Regions from separate parts of the Pseudoalteromonas sp. L1 genome, predicted to be linked through region 3. Evidence: predicted binding sites of a transcription regulator. Region 3 holds the regulator's gene; each other region holds the start of a gene.
The links. Region 3 encodes ArgR, which controls arginine synthesis, uptake and breakdown. Its sites were predicted from a motif close to ANTGAATANNTATTCANT; they were not measured.

Region 1 (7,654 bases), on a different contig from region 3:
TAGGTGATATGAAATCAGGGTCTTTACCTTGCACAAACAAATTACTTCAGGCCAATAAGCAGCTTTTAACTGCAATTACCGATAAACCTTTTATCTATACGTTGGGTGATAATGAATGGACTGATTGCGATCGTGATAGCTTAAGCCCTCAGTTTGATGAGCTTGAGCGATTAGAATATGTAAAAGGTTTAATGTATGACGATGATTACTATAAAAAAGCAAACTTATTACAAGGTTTTACTCATCAGCTCGACATGAGCGAGAACGTGCGTTGGCAATTTAATAATATTGAGTTTATGACTCTGCATATAGCGGGCACGTATAATGGGCGCGCGCAAATACTGAAAAGTAATAAAAATGACGCTTTGGATGCAGCAGATAAACGCGACAGGTTAAACTTAGAGTGGTTGCAGCGGGGCTTAAATAACCAAAGCGCTAACGCGTATGTCATTGGCTTTCAAGCTGATATTTACAATGCAACGAATAAATCAGCATGCACTGCGACACTGCGCTCAAACTGTGATGCTTTTAAAGTCTACCGCGATGCTTTTTCCCAATTTGCTAAATTTGCAAAAAAGCCTGTGCTCATTATGCATGGAGATACAGGGCCATTTTGTTATCAACAGCTTACAGAAAATTTAACGCGATTAAATGTGCCTGGTGATTATGTGGTTAGTGACATCGCAAGTGTGAAACTAGAAGATGGGGATTGGCAAATAACCAGTGTTGCAACGGGTAAAGCGTTAACAGCGACATGTAAATAAAATAGAGCGGCCGTTAGGCCGCTCTTAGAAGGTTAAAATTTGAGTTTAATTCCCATTTTAAATTGACGACCAAGTACGTCATAGTTACTTGGGAATGTGTTACCAGAGTTTGAACTAGTATCACCTGCTTCATTACCAACCACAGGTGGCTCTTTTTCAAACATGTTATCAATACCGAATGTAACATTCATGTAGTCAGTAACATGGTAGCTGGCGAATAAGTCAAAATAATCATAGCTTTCGATGCTTCTGAATTCTTCAAAAACATTTGGCGCTTCGATTGGCTCGATATCTACACCATCAATGTGACGCCATTGTAGTGACACGGTTAGATCTTCCCAAATCCAGCTAGTACGTTGTACCCAGCGTAATTCAGAGACAGGGTCGCAACTTGTGCTGTAAAAACCTTTACAGTCAATAATGCGTGCAGTATCAGAGCTTTGCGACTCTTGGGTTAGGTATTTATTGATATTACCTGAGAATTGTAACTCTCCCATGTCATCAAGCAAGATACCAAAATTGAAACCAAGTTCGATACCTTCGGCACGTTGATTTTTTAAGTTGGTAGTAAATTGCTCAATACCCGCACCCGCGATAGTTAAGTCACCACCGATACGATTAATCTTCGCACACTCGTTTGCATCACCTAGTACGTAACAGGCATCAAGAATTTCTTGAGCTGAGAACTCACCAATGATGTCATCGATATCAATATCATAGTAGTCAAGCGTAATTGTGAAGTTTTCAACAGCACTGAATTCAGGCGTCCAAACAATACCTGCAGTGAATGTTTCTGCTTCTTCAGCACCTGGTGGGTTAGCAGGATCACTACCACTAATGACTTGTACTTGACCAGAGATTACATCTTGTACGTTACCAACTTGAGCATCAGTCATGCCTGTTGAGATACAAAGCTGTCTAAGTGCGTCATCAATGTTAGCTGCGTTAGCAACTGAACATGGATCTTGTAGCGCGTTGTCTAAGCCTGTTACAACAGGTGAAGCAATTTCGCCTACGTTAGGTGCTCGCGTTGCTTGTTGTTGCATAACACGAATAAGTACATCGCTAACAGGACGCCAGTTGAAGCCAAGTTTCCACGTTTCGTTGCTACCTACTGTATCGTAGTCAGCCCAGCGGAAACCAAACTCTACATCAAGAGTTTCAGCACCCGGCAAGCCGTCTAACACAGGTAAGTAACCTTCTAAGAAGAACTCATCGACTTTAAAGCCACCTGTAATAGGCAGTTGGTTACCACCTGCACCACCTTGACAACTAGCAGGGGCAAGTTTTAAACATTCATCAGGCTCAAATAAGCCTTTTTCGCGACGATTTTCATAACCAAAACTCATCGAAAGTGGTGCACCAGCACCTGGGATTTCGATAAACTCGATTGCACCATTAACGGTTGCAGTGAAAATTTCTTGGCTGTACTTTTGTTGTTGAAGGGCAATTGCTTGCGCATAGCCTGCCATTTCATCCGTGATGGTACCAAAGCCACCAAATAGATTAATTGGCACACAGCTTGAGTCACCATTTTTACAGGTTACACCATCGGTTGTATCTAATGCATTTTGAATATTGGTTAAGTTTGTATAACCACCACGTACAGTTGTACGGTTAGATTCACCATATTGATAGCTGACATCATATTCCCAGTCATCTAGGAAGAAACCTGTTACACCAGTCACGATTTGGAACTGAGTACTGTCAAATCGTTCTGTACGAGCACCTAACTCTAATGTTCTACGACGTAACTGCACTTTTAGATAGTCTTCACTATCAACAATGCCGTTACCGTTAACATCTTGCCAGTTACTGTCATTTAAGCTACCAGCCGCCAAAGCAGCAGAAGCGCCATCAATCATAAATTGTCGAGCTTGATCGCCAATTAACGGGTTCGCTAAAGGTAAATCAAAACTTGAACCAAACGTACCAGATGGTGCTACTTGCGTATCAACACTGGTGTTAGTGTAGTTAAAGCTTGAATAAACTTTATGCTCATCAGTGAGGTTATATTTAGCGATTGCGGTTGCTGAATAACGCTCTGAAGGTGTTTGATAGAAGTTATATGGATTGAAGTTAAATACACTACATGTATCTGGTTGCAATGTACCATCGTTTCTAAATTGCCCTGAGCCAGTTGTGCCTGCACCAACAATTGCAAATCGTGTTGGGAATGCAGTTGTTGAGCCGCCACTTTCAACCGAGTTAGGACCACTACAATCTGCTGGCGCAGGGATTGGTGGCTCACCGTTTAAAAATTGCTCATAGTTAGCACCGGTAGCCGTTTCAATACCAAGTAAACCTAAAGGACGATCACCTAGTAGTACTTGATCACGCTGGCTCCAGCCAAGAGATAGTACAACGTTACCTTTATCGTCTTCTAGGTTAGAACCTATTGTTAAGGCTATACTGTTTTTGTCACCATCATTGTCACCGGTTTGAGAGTGTTTAAGATCTAAATCAACACCTTGAAAGTCTTCTTTTAATACAACATTCACCGCACCTGCAATCGCATCAGAACCATATACAGCTGACGCACCACCAGTGATAATATCAATTCGTTCAATCAGTGCAGTTGGAATTGTTGAACTGTCAACTGAGCCATTGTAGTTGTATGGGATCATCCGACGTCCATTCATTAGAACAAGTGAACGTTGCGATCCTAAACCTCTTAAGTTAATAGTGGCTGCACCGCCAGAGCCATTATTTACGTTACTACCATCGCCAGGTATTGTTGAAGGTAAAGTTCTTAGTATTTGTTCTACTTCAGGCTCTTGTTGGTAACCTAATTCTTTTTCTCCGATTGATACAATTGGACTTGCAGAAACAGCGCCCGGTTGTCTAATACGACTACCTGTGATTGAAATTACTTCGAGATCTTTTTTTGCGTCGCTTGTCTCTTCTGCTGCACTCATTGGTGCGTATATAAGAGCTGTAGAAACAACCCCTGTACTAATCGCCAGCTTTACAGCATTTGATAGTTTGTTTTTTAACATTGTTATCTCCCAATATTTAATTATAGTTGGCTAGAAAACAATGGATTACTACTCGATATCCATTCTTAGCATGTTTAGATTAGTACACAACCTAGGTAAATGTGTAGTTTTTGATAAGAAAATGTATAAATATTGAAATTTTAATGTTTTATGCTGAGTTGGAGAGAATGGAAATCATAAAAAAAGCGGCTTTGAGGCCGCTTTTCTGGTTGGTATTTTGTATAGAAGGATTAGCAGTTAGTTTCTTTTGCGTTTACACCTTCTTTAACATCTTCACATGCATCTTCTACAGCATTTTGTGTATCAGTAATTGCTTCGTCAATGCGCTCACCTGCATCTTCAGCTGTGTTATCTTCACAACCCATAATGAATAGACCTGAAAATAGGGCGATAGTAGCGGCTTTTAAAGTTGAATTTTTCATAATCAAATTCCTTGTAATATTTAAAAATGTAGTTTCTAAGTGTCTGTTATTACTGTGTTACTTGGGTACGTTGCCTCTAAGTGCACCTGATACCAGTGAAATAACAAGTAAAACTAGAAATATAAAAAAGATAATTTTAGCGATACCTGCTGCGGCTCCTGCGATACCGCCAAAACCTAACACTGCAGCGATTAACGCAATAACTAGAAAAGTAATTGTCCAGCGTAACATAGTGATTCTCCTTGGCTAATAATATTTCGTTTCGGTTGAAATAGTTGAAGCCAGTTCTATGCCATTGTTAAATGTTGTTTATTTTCAATTGGTTGTGGTTTTTCTAGGGGTTTTTAAATTTTCTTATTTGGTAACTTTTACGAATTAGCATGTAACTTATTCATAGTGATTATTTTTCAACTTAAATGAGTAAAATCGCATCTTTTACTATCCTTATTTTGGTAAGACCAATTTATCTTTGTGGTGTTTTTATATTCTCAAGGGCCTGTGTTGGCGAGGGTTTTGAGTATGCTATGTAAAAACAGGCAATGTCACCTTTATAATTTATGACTATATCGACTATTTTTATCATCTATATAGGGCTATTAATACGCTTATTTCACGGTTGTTAATTTTATGTTTTACGTGTTATTTTGAGTTAAATTGGTTTTACCAATTTACAAGGTGGTATACAAATCAAGAGTGTTTGTTATCATTATTGAATAATTATTTAACTATATCGACTTTTTATTTGTAACAGTGTGAGGGGCAGTATGGACATAAGTGGGTTACTCTCAACCGCGGCCAGCTTGATGATTACGGGCATGATTGGTGTATTTATATTTTTAACTATTTTGATTTCAGCCGTGACCTTAATGTCTAGGTTGATGAATCGTTTTGATGAACCAGTCGATGAGCCTGTACGAGCTGCAAAAATACAATCACAGCAGGGTGTGCCGCAAGCTCACATTGCAGCTATTAGCGCTGCAATCGCTCAATTCAGAAATAAACAAAAATAATGGGGCAGCTGAAAATGGCTAAATTAAAATTAACCGAACTAGTTTTACGTGATGCACATCAATCACTGTTGGCAACACGTATGCGCTTAGATGACATGTTACCTATGGCCGAGAAACTTGATAATGCGGGTTATTGGTCAATTGAATCATGGGGGGGCGCAACATTTGATTCTTGTATTCGCTACTTAGGCGAAGATCCTTGGCAGCGTATTCGTGAACTTAAAGCGGCGATGCCAAATACCAAACAGCAAATGCTACTGCGTGGACAAAACTTACTGGGTTATCGCCACTATGCTGATGATGTAGTGGAAAAGTTTGTCGAGCGTGCACATAAAAATGGTGTTGATGTATTTCGTATTTTTGATGCAATGAATGACGTACGTAATCTTGAAACAGCCATTAAGGCCGCTGTGAAAGTGGGTGCACATGCACAGGGAACAATTTCCTACACGGTCAGCCCTGTGCACACTCTTGATATGTGGCTTAAGCTTGCTAAACAGCTAGAAGAGCTGGGCTGTCATTCTATTTGTATTAAAGATATGGCTGGTTTATTAAAGCCTTATGACTGTGAGCAACTGATCAAAGGCTTAAAAGAAACGGTGTCAATTCCTATCGCGATGCAATGTCATGCTACAACAGGTTTAAGTACAGCAACTTATCAAAAAGCGATTGATGCAGGCATCGATATGTTAGATACGGCTATTTCATCAATGAGTATGACTTATGGCCACAGTGCAACAGAAACAATAGTATCGATTGTTGAAGGAACAGAGCGCGACACAGGTCTTAACCTTAATCAGTTAGAAGAAATTGCCGCTTATTTTCGTGATGTGCGTAAAAAGTATGCCGCTTTCGAAGGTAGCCTAAAAGGGGTTGATGGTCGTATCTTATTAGCACAAGTACCAGGTGGTATGTTAACTAACATGGAGAACCAGCTGAAAGAACAAGGTGCTGCGGATAAACTCGATCAAGTGCTTTTAGAGATCCCACGTGTACGTGAAGATTTAGGGTATATTCCACTGGTAACACCAACCTCACAAATTGTTGGTACGCAAGCCGTCCTAAATGTATTAACGGGTGAGCGTTATAAAACGATTACTAAAGAAACCGCAGGTGTACTTAAAGGTGAGTATGGTGCAACCCCAGCGCCGATGAATAAAGAACTTCAAGAACGTGTTTTAGACGGAAGCGAAGCAATAACGTGTCGTCCTGCTGATAAACTTGAACCCGAACTCGAAAAACTTGAAGCTGAATTATTAAAAGAAGCTAAAGAGCAAGGTTTAGCGCTGGCTGATGATGTAATTGATGACGTGCTTACCTATGCTTTATTTCCACAAATAGGCTTGAAATTTCTTAAAAATCGTCATAACCCTGATGCCTTCGAACCTGTGCCAACAGGTGAAAAAGCTAAATCTGATCAATCAACGAAACCTTCTTCAAATGGTGAGGTTCAAGCTGAGCAATACAGTGTGAAAGTTGATGGTAAAGTTTACGATGTTGTTGTTGCTAAAGGTGGCGAGCTTAAAGAGGTTGCACTCAAAGACAGTGAGTTAATACCACAATCTGCATCAGCGTCAGCTGGCGAAACACTCAATGCGCCACTGGCAGGTAATATTTTTAAAATCAAAGTAAAACCTGGGCAAACTGTAAATCAAGGTGATGTCGTTATCATTATGGAAGCAATGAAAATGGAAACCGAAGTACGTGCCGCTCATGACGGTACTGTGGCTGATATTTTAGTTGCGGAAGGCGACTCAGTTGCCACCGGCGACGCCATGATTGCACTCGCTTAGGAGGCTTGGGATGGATGGATTATTAAACCTCTGGCATGCAACGGGGATTGCAAACTTTACTTTCCCTGCACTGATCATGATTGCAGTTGGCTGCTTGCTACTGTATTTAGCGATTGCTCGTAGTTTTGAGCCATTGCTTTTACTGCCCATCGGCTTCGGCGCTATTTTAACGAACATTCCAGTAGCTGGTTTATCAGACCCAGGTGGCTTATTGTACTACGTGTATCACATAGGTATTGATTCTGGCGTGTTCCCATTGCTGATTTTTATGGGGGTGGGTGCACTAACGGATTTTAGCGCGCTTATTGCAAATCCCCGTATGTTGTTACTGGGAGCAGCGGCACAATTTGGTATTTTTGCGACGTTATTTGGCGCCATTTTACTTAACTTTATTCCAGGCTTTGAATTTTCACTGCAAGATGCATCGGCGATTGCCATTATTGGTGGTGCTGATGGACCAACCGCTATTTTCTTAGCCTCGAAACTTGCGCCTGATTTACTGGGGGCAATTGCTGTTGCAGCGTATTCATATATGGCGTTGGTGCCTATTATCCAACCGCCAATTATGCGCGCGCTAACAACAAAAGAAGAGCGTGAAATTCAAATGCCACAACTACGTGCAGTATCAAAAAAAGAAAAAATCATTTTTCCATTGATGGTACTCAG
Region 2 (7,654 bases), on a different contig from region 3:
TCGAATTTACGTAATTGATGTCTTCTTTTTCTGGATTCGTATCATCAAAACGTAAATTACAAAGACCTTGATAATCTTTGGCAATACCAAAGTTTAAGCAAATCGACTTTGCATGACCAATGTGTAAAAAACCGTTTGGTTCTGGTGGAAAACGCGTGTGCGTAGTCGCATGCTTACCGCTTGCGAGATCTTCATCAATACGCGTTCTAATAAAGTTACTTGGGCGATTCTCAATTTCCGCCATAGGAGCATAATCCTCTGAATATTGCATGGTGACAAAACTAATGCATTATTACAAAAACAAACCTTAACATACAGTAGTTGAATCATGTTTATTGAAGATATTAAGCCGATCGTTGAATACATAGTTCACAGACTCGACAAAATCGGTAAAAAAATTGTTCTAACGCAATAAAATGATCATCCAGTAGCGATATAGTCCCGACAGTTTTACTTTTTATAAGGAAAAAAGATGGCTTCGCTCAATCAACATCGAGTCTATATTCCAAGCTCAGCACGCGCAAACCAATATGTGCTAGTTGAATTTAAACCAAACGATGAGTTTTTCGCGCAGTTTAGCTCAGTTAACTGCAGTTATAAGCGTCTTGCAAGGGAATTATTTGCACTATGCGACGAATACGAACTTCACAATGTTCATCTAATCGCAAATGATAAACTACCCGTGGTTCGTTATCACGATGAAGCATATAGCTTAGAAACCGCTAAACAAATTCTGTTTTTTTACAATCCTCAATACCATGAAGCCCACACTATATTTGCTTCGGATGATGAAAAATGTAAAAAGATTCGCTTCTTATTCTTAGCAACCGGTGAAGAAATCAGAGCAAATGCAGCCCAGTTTCATCATAAAGTACAGCGCGTTATTAGCAGCTTACAAGATAAGCTGTTAAGCAATCAATCTTCACTAAAAATTCGCGATCACCAACATCTTACTTATGACATGTTTGCAAAAGCAAAAGGCCATAAAGAAAGCTACGGTTATAAATTAAGAAGCCTCTACCCTCGTTATCAGTCTCGTCAATGTCACTTACCAGGTGAGCACAGTGAAATGACCTATGCGGGATTCTCAATTCCAGTCACGCGTGCGATTAAAACGCAGTTCCAGCATATGCTTAACGAAGCAAACTACACACAATTTTATCAGTATATTTTTGATGCGTTTAAACGCGCATGTGAAAAACGCCAATTAACACTAGGGGCTTTTATCGCTAATGGTACCCGCCCTATAGTGCGCAATAGTCATATAGATAATGCTCAAAGCAACAGTGAACTACAAAAATTGACCTTTGATTGCAACACCAAGGAACCTCAATTACAGCATTACTGGAATGCCAATAGTTTAGTTGACGTGCTACATTTTGTGATTGCAGCCGCAGATAAAGATAAGCATGATATTGGTTATGGTCGGTTTATGAACCAAGTTCAAAGTGCAATTAATGAAGTGACCGATGAGCTGGCGTTCAACCCAACTCGACAAGATTTACGTGTGCGTTTTTATCAGCACATTAACTATCAATATTAGATAAATACAGTATTGAAAACGAAAGGTGACGCGCATGCGTCACCTTTTGGTTACCTGTTTTTACTCAGCTTAGTGAGGTCCAAGCGCAATACCTTAGACCGGCGTTCATGGTTATAAAGCGCTTTTTTCTTTGCCGGCAACTCATCAACTGTCACTATTTCAAAGCTTTGCTCTAAAAACCAGTGAATACTCCGTGTAGTCAGTGCGAATAAATGCGAGTAACCCGCACGCTTGGCTTTATTAATAATAAACCTCAGTAGATAACTGCCGCGATCGGCATCTCGGTACTGAGGATGAACAGCCAAGCTTGCGAACTCCCCTACTTGCTCATCTGCAAACGGATACAAAGCTGCACAGGCAATGATAAGTCCATCACGTTCAATAACTGTAAATTGCTCAATTTCAATTTCAAGCTGCTCTCGTGAGCGACGCACTAAATAGCCTTGCTGCTCAAGGGGTCTAATAAGGTTAATGATACCGGTTATATCAGAGATAGTCGCGCTACGAAGTTGCTCTGAACTTTGTGGTGCGATTTGTGTACCAATACCATCTAAAGAGAACAATTCTTGTAGTAACGCGCCATCTTCTTTGTAACTCACTAGGTGGCAGCGATGCACACCGCCTCGGCAAGCATCAATTGCTGCTTGTAAGAAAACAGTCGCACTTAAACAGGAATCAGCTTGCTTGCGGTAATTCGCTAAAACACGCTCCGCTTCGTTTGGCATCAGCTCAGCGATTGCTTCGCCATTTTCATCTAAAATACCGGCTTCTTCACAGAAACCTAGCATTTTATCGGCACGCAGTTTTAACGCAACTTGAGTAGCAATTTCTTCTGCGGTTAAATTAAAACTTTCACCGGTAACCGATGCCGCAATCGGCCCTAATAACACAATACCGTTATTATTTAACTGATGGCGAATACCCTCTACGTCGATGCGCCTCACTCTTCCTGAGTGATGATAATCAACCCCTTCATCCACACCTAGTGGCTGTGCTATGACAAAGTTACCACTTACCACATTTAAAAATGAGCCTGACATAGGTGTACTACTTAGAGACGTTGATAGTCGTGCCGTAATATCAAATTGCATCGCACCTGCGACTTTTTTAATGACATCAAAGGTGGCGTTATCCGTTACGCGTATCTCATTATGGAACTGACTAGTTATGCCAACTTGCTCAAGTGCTGCATTAAATTGTGGTCGTGCGCCAAACACTAAAACAATTTTAATACCTAGGCTGGTAAGTAATGCAACATCGTTGATAATGCTGCGACAACCAGGCTGATCTATTGCCTCTCCACCAAGCATTACAACAAAAGTTTTGCCTCTGTGAGCATTAACATAAGGAGTTGACTGACGAAATCCATCGACCAATTCAGTGGTACGCACGTAATATTTACCTTGTAATATCAGATGTTTTTAATAAAAACGAATAAACAAGGTACCAGTCTAAAGAATTTATATTCACAAATAAAGCATTATTATTCTTATTTCATGAATAAATTTTGACATCGATTAGTAACAATATACAAGATACAAAAAAGGCTCGCATAAGCGAGCCTTTTTAAGAGATTAAAACTGATTACCAGCCTGTTTTCTCTTTAAGTGCATTACCGATATCAGCTAATGAACGTACAGTTTTTACGCCCGCAGCTTCTAATGCAGCAAATTTCTCATCAGCAGTACCTTTACCGCCTGCGATGATTGCACCAGCGTGACCCATACGTTTACCTGGAGGTGCAGTAACACCCGCAATGTAAGAAACAACAGGTTTAGTCACGTTGTGCTTAATATACTCAGCAGCTTCTTCTTCTGCAGTACCACCGATTTCACCGATCATAACGATTGCTTCAGTTTGCTCGTCTTTTTCGAACATTTCTAAAACGTCGATGAAGTTAGTGCCTGGGATTGGGTCACCACCGATACCAACACATGTTGATTGGCCGAAACCAGCATCAGTCGTTTGTTTAACCGCTTCGTAAGTAAGTGTACCAGAACGTGATACGATACCTACTTTACCAGGCTTGTGGATATGACCAGGCATGATACCAATCTTAGTTTCACCCGGAGTGATAACACCTGGGCAGTTAGGACCGATCATACGAACACCAGTTTGGTCAAGCTTAACTTTAACGTCAACCATGTCTAGTGTTGGGATACCTTCAGTGATACAAACGATAAGCTCGATGCCTGCATCGATAGCTTCTAAGATAGCATCTTTACAGAAAGGAGCTGGTACGTAAATAACAGATGCAGTTGCACCTGTTGCTTCTACAGCGTCACGTACTGTGTTGAATACTGGAAGACCTAGGTGCGTTTGACCGCCTTTACCTGGGCTTACACCACCAACCATTTGTGTACCATACTCAAGCGCTTGCTCTGAGTGGAAAGTACCTTGGCCACCTGTGAAACCTTGACAGATAACTTTTGTATCTTTATTGATTAATACAGACATTATTTGCCCTCCGCAGCAGCAACAACTTTTTCAGCTGCGTCTGTTAGTGACTCAGCAGCGATGATGTTAAGGTCAGAACTTGCAAGAACTTCACGACCTAGTTCAGCGTTAGTACCTTCTAAACGTACTACTACAGGAACATTTACACCTACTTCTTTAACTGCGCCAATGATACCTTCTGCGATCATGTCACAACGTACGATACCACCAAAGATGTTAACTAAAACAGCTTTAACGTTGTCGTCAGATAGGATGATCTTGAATGCTTCAGATACACGCTCTTTAGTCGCACCGCCACCAACATCTAGGAAGTTAGCTGGCTTACCACCGTGTAGGTTTACGATGTCCATAGTACCCATTGCTAGGCCTGCACCGTTAACCATACAACCAACGTTACCGTCTAGTGCAACGTAGTTAAGCTCGAAGCTAGCAGCGTGAGCTTCACGCGCATCTTCTTGTGAAGGATCGTGCATTTCGCGGATTTTAGGTTGACGGTAAAGCGCGTTACCATCTACACCGATTTTACCGTCTAGACAGTGAAGATTACCTTCGTCTGTGATTACTAGCGGGTTGATTTCTAAAAGAGCGAAATCGAAATCGTTGAACATGTTAGCAAGACCCATGAAGATCTTAACGAACTGTTTCATTTGAGTTGGGTTTAAACCAAGTTTGAAACCTAATTCACGAGCTTGATAAGCTTGAGGGCCAACTAGTGGATCGATCTCAGCTTTGTGAATTAATTCTGGAGTTTCTTCTGCAACTTGCTCGATTTCCACACCACCTTCAGTAGATGCCATGAAAACAACTTTACGAGAAGCACGATCTACTACAGCGCCAAGGTATAATTCGTTAGCGATGTCAGTGCAGCTTTCAACAAGGATTTTAGCTACTGGCTGACCATTTTCGTCTGTTTGGTAAGTAACTAAGTTTTTACCTAACCAGTTCGCAGCGAACTCTTTCACTTCGTCGATTGTTTTAACTAGCTTAACACCGCCAGCTTTACCACGGCCACCTGCGTGAACCTGTGTTTTAACAACCCACATATCACCGCCAATTTTCTCAGCAGCTGCTGCAGCTTCTTCAGGTGTATCGCAAGCGTAACCGTGAGAAACTGGTAAACCATATTCGGCAAAAAGTTGTTTTGCCTGATACTCATGCAAATTCATGATGCTTTATCCAATTTTTTATACTAAAAGAGCTGAATATTTATGCAAATAAACAGCTATCCCAAATTGCGCACCTAGTATAAATCCCAAGGCTCGACATGAAAACCCCAGTTAGACCAAAGGCGCAAAAAAAAAGCTGCGAACATGGTTCACAGCTTAGTTTTTATACAACTAGATTAAACATCTAGTAATAATCGAGTTGGATCTTCTAGTAACTCTTTAATTGTCACTAAGAAGCCTACAGATTCTTTACCATCAATTTGGCGGTGATCGTAAGATAACGCTAAATACATCATTGGTAAGATTTCAACTTTACCGTTAACAGCCATAGGACGATCTTGGATTTTGTGCATACCTAAGATTGAAGACTGTGGTAAGTTGATGATTGGTGTAGATAGTAATGAACCGAATACACCACCGTTAGTGATAGTGAAGTTACCACCAGTCATATCATCTAGAGATAATTTACCATCACGACCTTTAAGTGCTAACTCGCGGATGCCCTTCTCAATTTCAGCAACTGATAGCTTGTCACAGTCTTTAAGAACTGGTGTTACAAGACCACGTGGTGTAGAAACCGCGATGCTGATATCGAAGTAGTTGTGATAAACGATATCATCACCATCGATAGATGCATTAACTTCAGGGAAACGCTTAAGTGCTTCTGTTACTGCTTTCACATAGAAAGACATGAAACCTAAACGGATACCATGACGCTTTTCGAATACTTCTTGGTACTGCTTACGAAGGTCCATGATTGGCTTCATATTAACTTCGTTGAACGTCGTTAACATCGCAGTTGAGTTTTTAGCTTCAAGTAGACGATTAGCAATTGTTTTACGTAAACGTGTCATAGGCACACGTTTTTGTGTACGGTCACCCATAGGCGCAGCTGGTGCAGATGCTTCAGCTTTTGGTGCAGCAGCAGGTGCTTTTAAGAATTTATCTACATCTTCTTTAGTTACACGGCCATTTTTACCAGTACCTTTGATTTTAGATGCATCAAGACCTTTCTCAGCGATTAAACGACGTACTGACGGTGTTAATACGTCAGAGCTGTCACTTGAGTCGCTAGAAGCAGCTGGCGCTTCTTCTTTAGCAGCAGATTTAGCTGGCGCAGCACCGGCTTTAACAGTACCGATTACTTGCTCACCTAGCACAGTTTCACCTTCTGCGTGAATGTGCTCACCCATGATACCGTCATCTTGAGCAACAACTTCAAGAACAACTTTATCAGTTTCGATGTCAACTAAGTTTTGGTCGCGAGTTACCGCTTCGCCTGGTTGTACATGCCATGTAGCAATTGTCGCGTCTGCGACTGATTCTGGAAGTACAGGTACTTTAATGTCCACTTCTTTACCTTCTGATGCTGGTGCTGATTGCGCCGCAGCCGGCGCGTCTTCTTCTGATTTAGCTGGTGCTGATTCTTTAGCAGTGTCATCACTTGCTGGTGCTGCATCTGCATCACCAAGTAAAGCAATTACTTGCTCGCCAAGAACAGTTGCACCTTCTTCTTGTGAAATTTCAGTAATTACACCGTCATTTGGTGCAACAACTTCTAAAACAACTTTGTCTGTTTCAATATCTACCAAGTTCTGGTCACGGCTTACTTTATCGCCAACACTTACGTGCCAAGTCGCTACGGTAGCATCAGCAACCGACTCAGGAAGTACAGGAACTTTAATTTCTGTGCTCATTGCTTATCCTTTCTTTTCAATAGTAAGCGCATCTGCAACGAGCGCTTGTTGTTCTTTTGTATGCACTGACATGTAACCACATGCAGGCGATGCCGAAGCTTTACGACCAGCGTAAGTCAATTTAGCGCCTTGTGGGATTGCATCAACAAAATGGTGTTGTGAACAATACCACGCACCTTGGTTTTGCGGCTCTTCTTGGCACCACACAAAGTCTTTAACATGCTGGTAACGTTGCATGATTGTATCCATCTCATCATGAGGGAATGGATATAGCTGCTCAACGCGAACAATAGCGATGTTATCTAATTCTTGCTTACGACGCTCTTGTAGTAGCTCGTAGTAAACTTTACCACTACAAAATACAACGCGTTCCACTTTATCAGCGGCAATATCATCGATTTCATCGATCATATTGTGGAACACACCTTCAGATAACTCTTCCAGTGTTGATGTTGCCAGTGGGTGACGAAGTAACGACTTAGGTGTCATAACAATCAATGGACGACGAAGTGGGCGTACCGATTGACGACGCAGCATTGCATATACTTGCGCAGGTGTTGAAGGTACACACACTTGCATATTGTGATCAGCACACAATTGCAAGAAACGCTCAAGACGTGCTGAACTGTGCTCAGGACCTTGACCTTCATAACCATGAGGAAGTAAACATGTAAGACCACATAAACGGCCCCACTTTTGCTCACCTGAGCTTAAAAATTGGTCAAATACAACTTGCGCACCATTAGCAAAGTCACCAAACTGTGCTTCCCACATAACAAGTGATGTAGGCT
Region 3 (7,654 bases):
CATTTGGCAAACCCAGTAAACCAACATCTGCAAGTAGCATTAGCTCTAAACGTAAACTACGAACCTCACCTGGTGTCCCCAGTGTTTTTTGACGAGGGGCACGGTTTGTGCTCGATTTAAAGCGTGCATTCCCTAAGCCATGGAAACCACCTTTAGCAACAACCGTTTTTTGACCGTGTTGAGTAAGATCACCTAATGACTCTTCAGTATCAACATCCGTAATACGTGTGCCAACAGGTACTTTTAACACAAGGTCTGCACCTTTTTTACCCGTCATATTACGGCTTTGACCATTTGTGCCACGCTCTGCTTTATGAAAACGCTCAAATTGATAGTCAATAAGTGTGTTTAAGTTTTCATCAGCTTGTAGATAGACACTGCCACCATCGCCGCCATCACCGCCGTCAGGACCGCCATCCGGCACATATTTTTCACGTCGGAAAGATACGACACCGCTGCCGCCATCACCCGCGTCACAACGAATTTCTACTTCATCTACAAACTTCATGATTACTCACTTTAAGATTGGCTTATTAATAACTCTATTATACACCTAATTATATAGCTAAGCATCTTCGTACAGTGCCGAAGATGCTTAGCTATATAATCGAGTACCTTAAAACAAAAAACCCCGCAAAGGCGGGGTTTTTCAAATATCGAGATGATTACTCAGCTACGATATTTACGTATTTACGGTTTAAAGGACCTTTCTGTTCGAATTGAACTTTACCATCTGCTTTTGCGAAGATAGTGTGGTCTTTACCGATACCTACGTTAGCGCCAGCGTGGAAACGAGTACCACGTTGACGAACAATGATGCTGCCCGCTAGAACTGATTCGCCACCAAAACGCTTAACACCTAGGCGTTTGCTTTCTGAATCGCGACCGTTACGAGTACTACCAGCTGCTTTTTTATGTGCCATTTCTCAGTACCTCTAAATTAAGCGCTAATGCCAGTGATTTTAACTTCAGTGAACCATTGACGATGGCCCATTTGCTTACGAGAATGCTTACGACGTCTAAATTTAACAATCTTCACTTTCTCACCGCGACCGTGTGAAACAACCTCAGCTGTCACTTTACCACCGTTTACGAACGGTACACCGATCTCGATTTTCTCACCATCAGCAACTAAAAGTACTGAATCAAATTCAACTGCTGCACCAGTTTCAACGTCTAATTTCTCAAGACGAATTGTTTGACCTTCAGTCACACGGTGCTGTTTACCACCACTTTGGAAAACCGCGTACATAATTAACTCCGTCTGTGCGCCCTCAAATCGACGCAACTAAAATATTCTTCAATAGGGCGCGAAGTTTACGCTAATGCGCAAAAACTAGCAAGCCTCTTTTTCGATAAAATGAATAAAAAATAGCTGCATTGAGAGCAATTCAATATTTTCCCTTATTTTATCCTAAAAACGCCTCTTGCCAAGCGCTTTTTACGATCTTGTGACAATTAAATTTCAGTCACAAAACCGAGTCACCGAGGTAGTAATACCGATTACTTATTAAACAAGGTGATAAACTTAACTCCACAAATTTTGCCCTAAATAAAAAACTTTAAGGTGTTTTTTTAGTGAATCGTCACAAAATATCGAGCAAGCGCAATTTTTGATGTACAATCAGCCCCGTATACCCATAAAAATCGGCTCGGAGATCAATGGATATAAAAGCTATCCAGACGTTAATTGAAAGTGAAATGAATGACGTCAATCAACTAATACACGCCCAAATGCGCTCAGATGTCGCATTGGTAAACCAGCTTGGCTTATATATAGTAAACAGCGGCGGCAAACGTGTACGCCCTATGTTAGCTATTTTAGCGGCAAAAGCACTTGGTTATGAGGGTAAAGACCACATTACGCTTGCCACCATCATAGAGTTTATTCATACCGCAACCTTACTACATGATGATGTTGTAGATGAATCTAACCTGCGCAGAGGAACACCCACTGCTAATGCAGAGTTTGGTAATGCAGCCAGCGTATTAGTAGGTGATTTTATCTATACTCGTTCATTCCAGTTAATGGTTGGGCTGGGTAAAATGCCTATTATGCAAACACTTGCAGATGCAACGAATGTCATCGCAGAAGGCGAAGTACTACAATTAATGAACTGTAATGACCCTGACACCACAGAACAAAGCTATATGCAGGTTATTTACAGCAAAACCGCCAAATTATTTGAGGCTGCTACCGGTTTAGCCGCCATTATCACTGAGCAAGATCAACACACCCTTGATGCCTTAAACTTATACGGCATGCATTTAGGCACCGCCTTCCAGCTTGTTGATGATGTGCTTGATTACAATGCAGATGCCACGCAACTTGGTAAGAATATTGGTGATGATTTAGCTGAAGGTAAACCTACCCTACCGCTAATCTACGCAATGCAAAAAGGCACACCAGAGCAAGTTAAGCTAGTACGCGAAGCCATTGAGCTTGGTAATGGTATGGACCACTTAGAGAGCATTCTAACGGCATTAGCTGATACTAAAGCCCTTGAGTTTGCGATGCAAAAAGCAGAACAAGAAGCCGACAAAGCGATTGCTTGTATTGCTTTTTTACCAGATACACCGTACAAGCAAGCACTTGAGAGTTTAGCCCGTATCGCCGTTGCACGGGACCATTAAACTTAATTTATTCGAGCCATAAAAAAGCCTGCAATTGCAGGCTTTTTTATTATTGAAGACATCGACTAGAGAATATCCCCATTTTCATCTGGGTATTAACCGTTGATGAAATCAACACCTTCTTGAATGTCTTTGTTAAGTGTCGCTAACATATCGTTCTTAGCTTGCTCTTCAAAAGCACTTAACTCACCGTAAGAAAGGATTTCTTCAACACCGTTTTTACCTAAACGTACTGGGTGTGCGAAGTATGCTGCATCACCGTTCTCAACTGCAACGTATGCGTAATCAACAACTTCTTCACCTTGTAAGCCTTTAACTAAAGACATACAAAAACGAGCTGCAGCTGCACCCATTGAAAGCGTCGCTGAACCGCCACCCGCTTTAGCGTTAACAACTTCAGTACCTGCATTTTGGATACGTGGTGTTAATGCTGCAACTTCTTCGTCGGTGAAAGTAACACCTTCCACTTGAGAAAGAAGAGGAAGAATAGTCGTACCTGAGTGACCACCGATCACTGGAACTTTAACGTCTGTAGCGCTTAAACCTTTAAGCTCAGCAACAAATGCTTCTGAACGGATCACGTCAAGTGTTGTGATACCGAATACACGATTCGCATCGTAAGTACCCGCTTTTTTGAATACTTCAGCAACGATTGGCACAGTACCGTTAACTGGGTTAGTAATGATACCTACTAACGCTTTAGGGCAGTTTTTAACGATGCCTTCAGCTAATGTTTTGATGATACCTGCGTTTACGTTGAAAAGGTCCGCACGGTCCATACCCGGCTTACGCGGCATACCCGCTGGGATAAGAACGATATCACAACCAACTAAAGCATCGTCTAGGTTGTCAGCACCAAAGCCTTCAACTTTAACGTCTGTTGGGATGTGAGAAAGATCAACCGCTACACCAGGAACAACAGGGGCAACATCGTATAACGATAATTCAGAACCTGCAGGTAAACTTGTTTTTAATAATAAAGACAATGCTTGGCCGATACCGCCAGCTGCGCCTAAAACAGCAACTTTCATTGGAATTCTCCGTAATTTGAGGTAGGAAATACTTGTGGCCCTAAAGATAATGAAATTAGCGACTAAAAACAAATTTATCCTGCTTATTTCGCATATAATTTCGACCATAGTTGTAAACTATGCTGTAAAGTGTCTTCATTTGGCCGACAAATTCAAACAAATACTGCATAAGTATGCATAATTGTGTAGAATTACCTCACATTTTATGAATAAAGATACGACAGCATGCAACCTCAAGATAAACAAGAAGCACTAATCAAAGCGTTTAAATCGTTATTAAAAGAAGAAAACTTCGGCTCACAAGGCGAAATTGTAGATGCATTAAAAGAGCAAGGCTTCGATAATATCAGCCAGAGTAAAGTCTCGCGCATGTTGAGTAAATTTGGTGCGGTACGTACTCGTAACGCAAAACAAGAAATGGTGTATTGCTTACCGGCTGAAATGGGCGTACCAACAGCGAAAAGCCCACTACGTCAGCTTGTTATTGACATTATGCATAACGAAATGATGATCATCATTCGCACTAGTCCAGGTGCTGCACAGCTTATTGCACGTTTACTTGATTCATTAGGTAAAGCAGACGGTGTGCTGGGAACCATTGCAGGTGACGATACTATTTTTATTGCCCCTGCAAAGGTCTCTGAAATTGACGTTACGCTTGAGCGTGTTCGCACCTTATTCGATACAGTTTAAAGTTGCTTTAGAAAATTCACTGACGGGGCGAAAAATGCCGATCCCATATCAGCTTGTGTGAAATCAAGCCAATGATCATAATGCTCGCCCTGCCCTAAACGACTTTTCAGTACATGTTCAAACGAGTCACCTTGCGCGGCACACGACACCATAAGTATGCCCTGTTTGTGAACGTCGCCAAATGGCATACTCTGATTAAGTAATAATGGCTGACCATGCTCATCTTTAAGCTCTGACCTCACTGCATGGCTCGTTTCAATTGCCGGCACAACCAAGGTATTATCAAGGCGAGTACGCCCCATTATTTGCTCTTGCTCTGATAAAGACAAGTACTGCCACACCGTTAGGTCGTGGACAAACCGCTGCACATGAATATAACTACCTTGATCTTCAAAATGCCCTGGTTTATTGACTAGTGCCGTACTGCGTTTTTGTCTTCCGTGGGGCGTGTCGCCGGCGTAGATAAAACCATTAAAATCTCGCCCATCTAAAAAACGAAAATTACGAACTTGCTCCACCAGTTCAACATCCGGTGTAAACAATTTTAAAATTTGCAGAGCAAATAAATGATTGACGTCTTCACGGTCAGAGCGGATTTGCACAAATAAATCGAATGGTTGTGCGCTTACAACATGTTCACTGTGTGTGACATTAGGAAAGCTCTGTAATTGACTTGGAATAAACTCAGGCAATATATGCGGCCAATATTGCGCCCCAACAGCAACAACACAAGACAGCATAGCCTCAGAAAACTGATCAGAAAACTCGTCTTGTATTACATTTACACGCTTTAGTTTTTTTCGTAATGACTCATCGTGGCCATCATAGACGTTAAAAAACAGGTGCAAACCATGTAAGTTTGCTTCAGCACAAATCCCAGATTGCGCTTGCGCCATAGTGAATCCTTAGCTATTCATTATCAGGCACACAATCAACAATTTAGGATTTCACATCATGTTTAATCTCGAAAAAAATTGACCGTGTGCGGCATTATTTTTATTTTTACTGGCTGTTCGACCGAGAAAACGTGGTCTTGCTCTGCGGCCACTTCGAGCTCCTGCCCTGCAATATTAATACGGTACACATAACGCGTGCCGATAAAACGTCTTTGCAAAATAGTTAAGCCTTGAGCATCGCCATTTTCTGCTTTACACAATTGAATATGATGAGGGCGCACATAAATTTGACCTTGTACGCAATCATGGTTACCTGCATTGATTGACGATACAACCCCGAACACCGTCTCATATTCAGTTGCGGTTAATGCTTTTGCCGTTAAGTATATGCCCGTACCAAGAAACTCTGCAACCACCTTTGAGTTAGGTTGGCTAAATAACTGCTCAGCAGAGCCTTGTTGGGCTATTTTTCCACCATGCATAACAGCAAGTGTGTCAGCAAAGGCAAACGCCTCTTCTTTTGAATGGGTAACAAATACCGCAGAAACTTTTTGCGCTTTGATAATTCGGCGTATGTCGGCAATCAGCTCAAACCTTACTTGGGTATCAATATTTGAAAATGGCTCATCAAGAAGTAACAAGCTTGGTTTATAGGCAAGTGCACGGGCAATCGCGACACGTTGCTGTTGACCACCTGAGAGCTGGTGAGGATATCGCTTGGCACAACCATCAAGCTTAACTAAAGTGAGCATCTCGTTCACTCGCTCACGTTTTTGCTCTTTACTCATGTTGTTGAGACCAAACGCAATATTGTCACTCACTGTAAGATGAGGAAATAGCGCATAATCTTGAAACATCATGCCGATATTGCGCTTTTGGGGTGCAACAAAAAAACCATTATCGTTCACGACATTAGAATCGATACTCATGTAACCTTGCTCAGGCTGCAAAATTCCCGCGATTGCTTTTAGGGTTGTGGTTTTGCCACAGCCACTGGCCCCTAATAAACACACTATTTCGTCTTGCTTCACATTGAGGTTTAACCCACTCAAGACTTTAGTGCCATTATACTGATAAGCTAAGTCTTTAACTACTAAATGGCTCATGAGTGATTTTGCTCCATCGAACGATTAACGAAATACAAAGGAATAAGCCCCACTAAAACAATCAATAACGCTGAAATTGAGGCAAGCTCCAACTGCTCATCACTAACATACTGAAACACATGGGTTGCCAGTGTTTCAAAGTTAAATGGCCTTAATAATAATGCGGCAGGCAGCTCTTTCATGCATTCAATAAAAACTAGCAAGCCAGCGGTAAGAATGCCGCGTTTTAACAAGGGTAAATGAACTTTACGCAAAGTTTGCAATGGCCCCTTCCCCATTGATTGGCTTGCCATATCTAACGACGGGCTTATACGTAAGAAGCTGCTTTCAAGTGCCCCATGCGCAATCGCATAAAACCGAACAACATAAGCAAATATCATCGCAAATAAAGTGCCACTCAAAAGTAACCCAGGCGATAAGCCAAAAGGCTCAAGCCAGTTATTTAATGCATCATCTAATTGCGTTAGAGGCAACAATACCGCGATGGCTAGCACGGTTCCTGGCAGAGCATAGCCAGTACTTGCTAAACGCCCTGGGATCAAAGGGTAAGCGTGTTTAGCAATCCGCTGATAAAACAAGACCAGTAAGCTCAGTAAAATGGTTACTAGGCTCACCACAATCGCTACTTTAAAACTTTGCCAAGCGTAATTAAAAAATGCCCCATTCCATGCTTCATCCGCATACACAACGGCGTATTTAACTAACACCCCAACCGGCAAGATAAAAGCCAGTACCAGTACGACTGAGCAAGCTAAGCTTGCAGCCCATGCAGCACCGCCTTTTAAGCGATAAAGTGTTGCGCTATTAACGCTAGATTGACGCTCATACACGGCTTGATTGCGACGGCTAAAGCGCTCAACCATGATAGTTAAAAATAAAATGAGCAGCATAATACCCGAGATTTTCGCTGCAGCGGTTAAAGAGTAATAACCAAGCCACGTATCGTAAACAGCAGTCGTGAGTGTGCTCACGGCAAAGTAGTTAACTGTAGCAAAGTCAGCCATTGCTTCCATACTGATCAAGGTAATACCCGCGACAATCGCACCGCGTCCAAGCGGTAAGCTCACTCTTAAAAAGCTTTGTATTGGCGAAAGCCCCATAAGCTGACTTGCTTGTACTAGTTTAAAAGACTGCTCTCTGAGTGCCGTTTTAAAAATAAGGAATAAGTAAGGATAGAGTACCAAGGCAATCATAATAATAGCCCCAGTTAATGTACGAATATCAAAAAACCAGTAATCATCCGGTGATTGCCAACCAAACCACTCTCTTAAGGCTATTTGCACAGGCCCTGCGT
Region 4 (7,654 bases), on a different contig from region 3:
AATCAGCATACGCATCATTAACGTATCTTCTGCCATATATTGCTCTTTGTCTTCATCAAGGCCACGAATGCGAGAAATAACACGTTTGTTGTAGTTTTTTAACATGGCCTCTTCAACTCGGTTCATTACAGATTGACGTTGGCCTGGTTCAGTTCTTACTACAAATCGTGCATTACTACCGGCTTTAATAAAAGGGAGTAATGCGACATTATCAGGGCGGCTATCTTTAAGCCATGGGCCTTTCATTAAATCAATCACGCCGATGATTTTCATTGGGATATCACCAAAATAAATGGTTTGCCCAAGGCCGTTGCCATCAGGGAACAGCTCATCGAGTAGAGTTTTTGTCACAACAGTGACCTTTGAAAGCTCATCGTAATTGTCAGTGACAATCACTTCGTCTTCGGTGTAGTTGCGCCCAGCAATGAGTTTCACACCATAAGTATTGATGCCATGTTCATCGATAAACATGTAAGAAGTACGGGCTGATTTACTCTCTTCAGGCGCTGGCTTTAAGCTAAAGTCAGACGATGAGCCACTGCCTGAAAGCGGTGTATTACTTGAATACGCAGCATCGACTACGCCAGGTATTTGGCGAAGCATGGCTTCATCAAGTTCATACTGTTGAGACAGTGATACGTCTTGACCAAACATCATTACATGAAATACCAAGATATCTTCTTCAGGGTAACCGGTTTCTTGGCTTAAATAGCTAATTCTGTCTTGGATAATAAATGCAGCATTACTGACAATTGCTGTGGTAATGGCAATTTGTATAAGTAATAAGACTGCGCCAACCTTTGAGCGGCATAAGGCGTTAAAAATAGGTTTAATTTCAAACATGTTACTTTCCTTATTGGCTCTTCAGGTAAATAGCAGGGTTGGTTTTGCACACCAGCCAAGCAGGGTAAAGTCCAGCAATAACACAGGTACTAATGGCTATAACAGGAGCACTCAAGAGCATGCTTAAATCCATGGTTGCTAGACTTTTATAATAGCTATAGCTTTGGCGCACACCTAACAAGCCAACTTGAGCAAGAATGATCCCAAAAATGCCGCCTAAAAACCCTAGCATGGCTACTTCGACGATGTGCTGGTAAAAAATTTGTCGTTTACTCGCGCCAAGGGCTCTTCGTACACCCACCTCTGAAGCTCTTCGTAAAAATTTAGCAAGCAGTAAACCAAGAATGTTCGCAAGGCATACAGCCAAAAACATAAAGCTAAGACCAACAAGAATCTCATTATCTTCACTGACTACATTGTTGTACTGCATCCACTCATTCACGTCCCGTAGTTTGGCCTCTAGTTGCTCACGATTGAAGCGACCTAGCTTTTGTTGTTCTTGCATGTAAGCCATCAAGAAATCTTGGTAAGCTTGTTTTTCCTCAGGCGTTTTAAGTTCAACCCAAAATTGCAGCCACACTAATTCTGAATTTAACTTATCGTTGAATGTATTGGTTTTTTCGTGTTTCCATCCATTTGTGTTACCCCAGTTTTCCAGCTGACGCGCTTTCATAAGGCTAAAAGGGAGGAATAGTTGCTCTGTTTTATTGAATGAGCCGTTATTTAAATCGTAATACTTAGTTGTAATATCCCAATCATCAATAACACCCACCACCTCGTAACTGGCATCGTCAAGGTAGATAATTTTTCCAATCGAATTTTCGCCAGCAAATAATTTGTCATTAAGTTCTTTGCTGATCACGACAACGGGTGCAGCATTTGCCTCTTGTTGCTCGCTCCAAACACCTCCATATAGAAATGACAAATTAAACATATCGAAAAAGTCAGGTGTAGTGAGGCGAGCTTGGCCAATAAAAGGTTTTATTTTGTCTGAGTCTAAATAAACCGAAAAGCCAGTGCGTACCATAGTGACACGTTTGCCACCTGCATCCGCTTTATTCAAATTCACAGCGTCTTGGTAGGTCAATTGTAAGGGTAGGTTGTCCTTAGTCCACCAAGTGCTGCCATCATCCATAATTTGAAGCTGTACGCTGTAAAGTTGGCTGCTTTTTTCAGGGATCGGATCCGCCGACATCATGTGATAAACAGATAGGCTTGTCATCGTGACACCAATACCAATAGCAATGGCTAGCACCATTAAAAAGCTCACTAATGGCGTGCGCTTAAAGCTACGCCAGCTTAAATCTAAATAATGAAGGAACATGACTACACCCCAGCAGCTTTTAAGTTTTGAGTGCCTTGATACAAGGTTAGGTCTGCGAGTTGACCATCAACGACCTGAATGTTTCGAGGTGCTCTGCGAGCAAGTTCAGGATCGTGAGTAACCATCACAATAGTTGCGCCATCACGATTTATTTGTTCAAGCAATTCCATTACTTGGCGAGCCATTAAGCTATCAAGGTTACCCGTTGGCTCATCGGCAAGTAAAAAACGAGGTTCACCAGCAAGGGCTCTAGCAATAGCTACACGTTGCTGTTGTCCGCCAGAGAGCTGTTGAGGGAGATGTTTAGCACGTGACGCTAGACCAACTTGCTCTAAACATTGCTCAATTCGACGTTTACGCTCGGCAGCTTTAATTCCACGGTAACGAAGTGGTACTTCAATATTTTCGTATAGGTTCAAGTCAGGGATGAGGTTGAAACCTTGGAAAATAAAACCTATTTTTTGATTACGAAGGTCGGCACGCTGATTGTCATTGAGTTTACCGACATCAATACCGTCTAATAGATATTGGCCCTCATTAAATGGCTCTAGCATTCCTGCAATGTTTAAAAAAGTGGTTTTACCTGAGCCGCTTGGGCCTGTCACTGCAATAAATTCACCCTCATCTACTTGTAGGTTAAAATCACGAAGTGCATGAGTTTGTACCATTTCAGTTTGATACACTTTGTTGATGTTATTCATTTTAAGCATAATTATAATTCCTTGTTGTTAACGTAAAACGAGTACCGGTGCTTGTTTATAACGGTCGTAGTTAGAGATGATTAATTGATCGCCAGCTTGAACGCCTTCTAAGAGCTCCACGGCGTTAATGCTGCTAGCGCCTGTTTTAATATCGATTAAGTAAGCCATATCACCATCGATTCGATAAGCACGCGTCCCACCTTGTTGTAAAAAGGCGCCGCGCTTTACTTGTAAAACATTGTCGCGATTTTCTAAGAGAATGCGGGCTGTGAGACGCTGATTTTGGCGAATTCCAACCAGTTCATCATCAAATCGCACTCGTGTTGTCACTTCGCGGTTGTTTACTTCCGGAGATATTGCTGACAATGTTCCCGTCACATGACGAGCACCGAGCGTTAGTTCGACTTGCATCCCTAAACCTAATTCATTGGCATAACTTTCTGGCACTTGAAGCTCTGCTTCAAAGTTACTTAAGTCCACCAAAGTCATTAATGGCTGACTTTGAGTTACGGCCTCTTTTTGTTGCACAAGTAAATTCCCCACGATGCCGCTCACACTGGCTATGATAGTTAGGTCATTCACTTGGCGAAATAAATCATCAACGATAAGCTGCTGTCTTGCTAGATCTCGCTCTGCGGCTTTTAACTCAAAGGCAAGGGTATCTTTAGCAAGCGCAACCTCTTGCTCAGCATGTTTATAAGAAAGTTTTGCTCTTGCTAAATCATCGACTGCTTTTTCTAAATCAATTTGGCTTATTAAGTTTTTCTTTATAGATAATTGGGCACGACGGTTTTCACGGTCAGCAGCATTAAGTTCGACCTGAGCAAGGTCGAGCGCTTTCGTTAAGCTTAATTTTTGTCTACGTGCTTCAAGTTGCTTGCGTTGAAGCTCACCATCAAGCCTTGCAAGTACAGATTGTTGCTGTTTTAGCTCATTTGTTAGCTCAGGGCTTTTTACAATTGCGATGATGTCATCTTTTTTTACGCTGTCACCTGCTTTTACTTTCAAATCCACAAAGCCGCGTTCAGGGCTGTATACTTTGGGCGCATTTGCAGCAACGATTTTGCCACTGGCGGCGACATCTCTAATGAGAGGTTGCTGAGTTACTTTGCTGATTTGTAGGCTTGCTTTTTCAACGGAAATACTGCCTTCGGTGTCCGCAAAGATACTGCCTATACCAACCGAGCCAATTAATAATGCACCGACAATTAGTGCAACTGGTTTTGCAAAGTTATTCTTCTTTGTCACCGAGATATCCTGAGCACTGGTATCTTTTATCATCATAGTTCCTTAATGTTTTCAACTAACATAATCATGAAACCCACTACTAGCATGGTGAGTGGCGATGCAATAAATAAACTAAAAGTGAACATGTCCTGTCCTTAAATCTGCTGATGTGATCTTATATACCAACAACATGCCAACTTTTATTCTATTGATTTATAAGGGGTTATTTATCTTGTTGATGTTATTTCAATGTCCGCGGACAGAAAAAGTGTCCGCAGCGGACACTTTTTAAAAAGTGGGTTTACGTGCGCGTAAAGAGAAAGCTTTTAAGGGGGTAAGCGTAAATAGCTATCGAAAGAGTTACAGCAAGTGCTCAGCGAGTCTGGTTTATGTGAGTAGGTGATATCTAAATTCTGCATTATCATTCAAAAAGTGAATATTTATTCATTTTACTTGTCAGTTTACGTTAACGTAAAGAGTGGTTTTTGAAATTTTTCTTTTACAAGTTGTTAAATATGACACCAGTGTCATAAAAAAATAACGGTGAAAATACGTCTAAATGTAAAAAATTAGCATAGAATTTACTAAGTACATTTAAATGAGAAATATTCATGAATATGAATATGTATTCAAAACTCTATTGACTCAGAGATTATTTGGCGATAGTTTTGTTCGTCTGCTAGCCCTGTCACAAGAGACTAAAGGGCTGGTCGTTGTAGCAAGGGGAGGGGTCTATGTTATACGACTCAAAATTAGAAAAAGATAATTGTGGCTTTGGCTTGATAGCCCAAGTCAATGGGCAAGCGAGTCACCGCTTGATCCGAACAGCAATCACAGGGCTTGATCGCATGGAGCACCGTGGCGGTATTTCTGCCGATGGTAAAACCGGTGATGGTTGTGGTTTATTAATGCAAAAGCCTGATAGTTTCTTTCGTGCTATTGCTAGCGAACATGACTGGCATCTAGGAAAGAACTACGCCGTAGGCATGGTATTTTTAAATGCCGATCCTGTACTTGCGCAAACAGCTAAAGATGTGTTGAGTGAAGAACTCGAAAAAGAAACCTTGAGCATTCAAGGCTGGCGCGTAGTACCAACTGATGCGTCATGTTTAGGGCCAATTGCAAAAAAACAACTACCAGGCTTTGAACAAATTTTTGTTAGCGCCCCAGAAGGCTGGCGTCCAAAAGATTTAGAACGCCGTTTATACGTTGCGCGTCGTCGTGCTGAAAAGCGTCTCGAAAATGATGAACATTTTTATATTGCCAGCTTATCTGGTTTGGTAACTGTCTATAAAGGCTTGATGATGCCTGTTGACTTACCTAACTTTTATTTAGATTTAGCTGACATTCGCATGACCAGTGCGATTTGTGTATTCCATCAACGTTTTTCTACTAATACACAACCTCGTTGGCCATTAGCGCAGCCATTTCGTTATTTAGCACACAATGGTGAGATTAATACTATTCAAGGTAACCGCCAGTGGGCCCGTGCCCGTGCGTATAAGTTTGCCTCACCACTTATCCCTGATTTGCAATCAGCTGCACCATTCGTTAACGAAAGTGGTTCTGACTCTTCAAGCTTAGACAATATGCTTGAGCTGTTCTTAGCGGGTGGCATGGATTTATTCCGTGCAATGCGTATGCTTGTGCCGCCAGCATGGCAAAAAAACCGTGCTATGGATGAAGATCTACGCGCATTCTACGACTTTAACTCAATGCATATGGAACCATGGGATGGCCCTGCTGGTATTGTTATGTCTGATGGCCGTTTTGCAGCCTGTAACCTTGACCGTAACGGCTTACGTCCAGCGCGTTATGTGATCACCCAAGATGGTTTTATAACACTCGCCTCAGAAGTGGGTATTTGGGACTATGCACCAGACGAAGTCGTTGAAAAAGGTCGTGTTGGCCCTGGTGAGCTGTTAGTTATTGATACTCATCAAGGTAAAATTTGGCATTCAGATGAAATTGACCAGGACCTTAAATCACGTCACCCATACAAAGCATGGCTCGAAGCAAATGTTAAGCGTTTAACACCGTTCGAGCAGCTCTCTGAAAAAGATGCGGGTAATCGCTCATTTGATGACGAAACATTGCTTAAATATCAAAAGATGTTTGGTTTCACCAACGAAGAGCTTGATAGTGTTATTCGTGTGATGGGTGAAAATGGTCAAGAAGCGACAGGCTCAATGGGTGATGACACACCATTTGCCGTACTTTCAGAAGGTCATCGCTCATTATTTGATTACTTCAGACAAAAGTTTGCGCAAGTAACGAATCCACCGATTGATCCACTTCGTGAAAATCACGTTATGTCATTAGCTACCTGTATAGGCAGTGAGCAAAACGTATTTAACGAAACCACAGGTCACGCTAAGCGTTTGCAGTTTGATACACCAATCCTGATGTATGCAGATATGCAGCAGTTACTTAATGCTGATGATAAATATTACAGCTACTGCAAAATTGATATCACTTACACAGTAGAAGAAGGGCTTGAAAGCGCCATCACACGTATTTGTGACGAAGCGCAAGAGAAAGCAGCTGCTGGTTGTGTGATGTTAGTGTTAAGCGACCGTAACTTCAGCGAAACACAGTTGCCTATTCCTGCTGCGATGGCGGTAGGCTCTATTCAAAAACGTTTAGTTGATAATAATTTGCGCTGTGAATCAAACATTATCATTGAATCAGGTAGTGTTCGCGATGCGCATCAATTCGCTGTATTACTCGGCTTTGGTGCAACAGCAATTTACCCATACCTTGCTTATGAGTCACTGGTTGCTATGAGTGATAGTAAGGTGATTAATAAGACTTATTGCGAAGTAACGCTTGCGTATCGTAATGCGATAAACAAGGGTCTTTATAAAATCATGTCGAAAATGGGTATTAGCACTGTTGCATCTTATCGCTGCTCAATGTTGTTTGAAGCCGTTGGTTTGTCTGAGGCTATCGTCGAAACCTGTTTTAATGGTGTGGCAAGTCGCATTAAAGGGGCGTGTTTTACTGATTTTGATGACGATCAACGCAAGCTTCATAAGTTAGCCTTTAGTAAACGTAAATTATTAAGTCATGGCGGCTTACTAAAATATGTTCACGGTGGTGAGTATCATGCGTATAACCCAGATGTTATTCAAACACTACAAAAAGCAGTGCGCTCTGGTGAATACAGTGATTATGTTGCCTATGCTGATTTAGTAAATAATCGTCCGATCACCAACTTACGTGACATGTTGGCAGTAAAAGTGCCAGATGCAGGTATTAGTATTGATGACGTGGAACCTGCAACTGAGCTATACAAGCGTTTTGACTCAGCAGCGATGAGTATTGGTGCGCTATCGCCAGAAGCGCATGAAGCGCTAGCGATTGCGATGAACCGTTTAGGTGGTTGTTCAAACTCTGGTGAAGGTGGTGAAGATAAACTTCGTTACGGTACAGAGAAAAACTCGCGTATTAAACAAGTTGCTTCAGGTCGTTTTGGTGTAACACCACATTACTTACGCAGTGCTGATGTAATTCAGATTAAAGTCGCGCAAGGTGCAAAACCTGGTGAGGGTGGTCA

Region 1: the regulator ArgR is predicted to act here: its motif matches at 4,894-4,911, upstream of L3V38_RS00685 (OadG family transporter subunit).
Region 2: the regulator ArgR is predicted to act here: its motif matches at 2,997-3,014, upstream of argA (amino-acid N-acetyltransferase).
Region 4: the regulator ArgR is predicted to act here: its motif matches at 4,712-4,729, upstream of gltB (glutamate synthase large subunit).

Annotation. Positions count from the first base shown of each region.
Region 1 is NZ_JAKKCT010000001.1:148,131-155,784, forward strand. Features, by position in the region: gene L3V38_RS00665 (hypothetical protein) at 1-764, shown strand, start outside; gene L3V38_RS00670 (TonB-dependent receptor) at 797-3,763, opposite strand; gene L3V38_RS00675 (hypothetical protein) at 3,994-4,185, opposite strand; gene L3V38_RS00680 (DUF1328 family protein) at 4,243-4,416, opposite strand; gene L3V38_RS00685 (OadG family transporter subunit) at 4,950-5,195, shown strand; gene oadA (sodium-extruding oxaloacetate decarboxylase subunit alpha) at 5,210-6,988, shown strand; gene L3V38_RS00695 (sodium ion-translocating decarboxylase subunit beta) at 6,999-7,654, shown strand, end outside.
Region 2 is NZ_JAKKCT010000001.1:1,118,445-1,126,098, forward strand. Features, by position in the region: gene glnS (glutamine--tRNA ligase) at 1-244, opposite strand, end outside; gene L3V38_RS05230 (DUF3083 family protein) at 473-1,543, shown strand; gene argA (amino-acid N-acetyltransferase) at 1,594-2,934, opposite strand; gene sucD (succinate--CoA ligase subunit alpha) at 3,128-4,000, opposite strand; gene sucC (ADP-forming succinate--CoA ligase subunit beta) at 4,000-5,166, opposite strand; gene odhB (2-oxoglutarate dehydrogenase complex dihydrolipoyllysine-residue succinyltransferase) at 5,343-6,863, opposite strand; gene L3V38_RS05255 (2-oxoglutarate dehydrogenase E1 component) at 6,867-7,654, opposite strand, start outside.
Region 3 is NZ_JAKKCT010000006.1:167,716-175,369, forward strand. Features, by position in the region: gene cgtA (Obg family GTPase CgtA) at 1-508, opposite strand, end outside; gene rpmA (50S ribosomal protein L27) at 666-923, opposite strand; gene rplU (50S ribosomal protein L21) at 941-1,252, opposite strand; gene ispB (octaprenyl diphosphate synthase) at 1,663-2,634, shown strand; gene mdh (malate dehydrogenase) at 2,730-3,665, opposite strand; gene argR (transcriptional regulator ArgR) at 3,891-4,358, shown strand; gene L3V38_RS17555 (Dyp-type peroxidase) at 4,355-5,254, opposite strand; gene L3V38_RS17560 (ABC transporter ATP-binding protein) at 5,317-6,360, opposite strand; gene L3V38_RS17565 (iron ABC transporter permease) at 6,357-7,654, opposite strand, start outside.
Region 4 is NZ_JAKKCT010000003.1:47,368-55,021, reverse strand. Features, by position in the region: gene L3V38_RS10300 (FtsX-like permease family protein) at 1-843, opposite strand, end outside; gene L3V38_RS10295 (ABC transporter permease) at 854-2,167, opposite strand; gene L3V38_RS10290 (ABC transporter ATP-binding protein) at 2,170-2,877, opposite strand; gene L3V38_RS10285 (HlyD family efflux transporter periplasmic adaptor subunit) at 2,896-4,149, opposite strand; gene gltB (glutamate synthase large subunit) at 4,830-7,654, shown strand, end outside.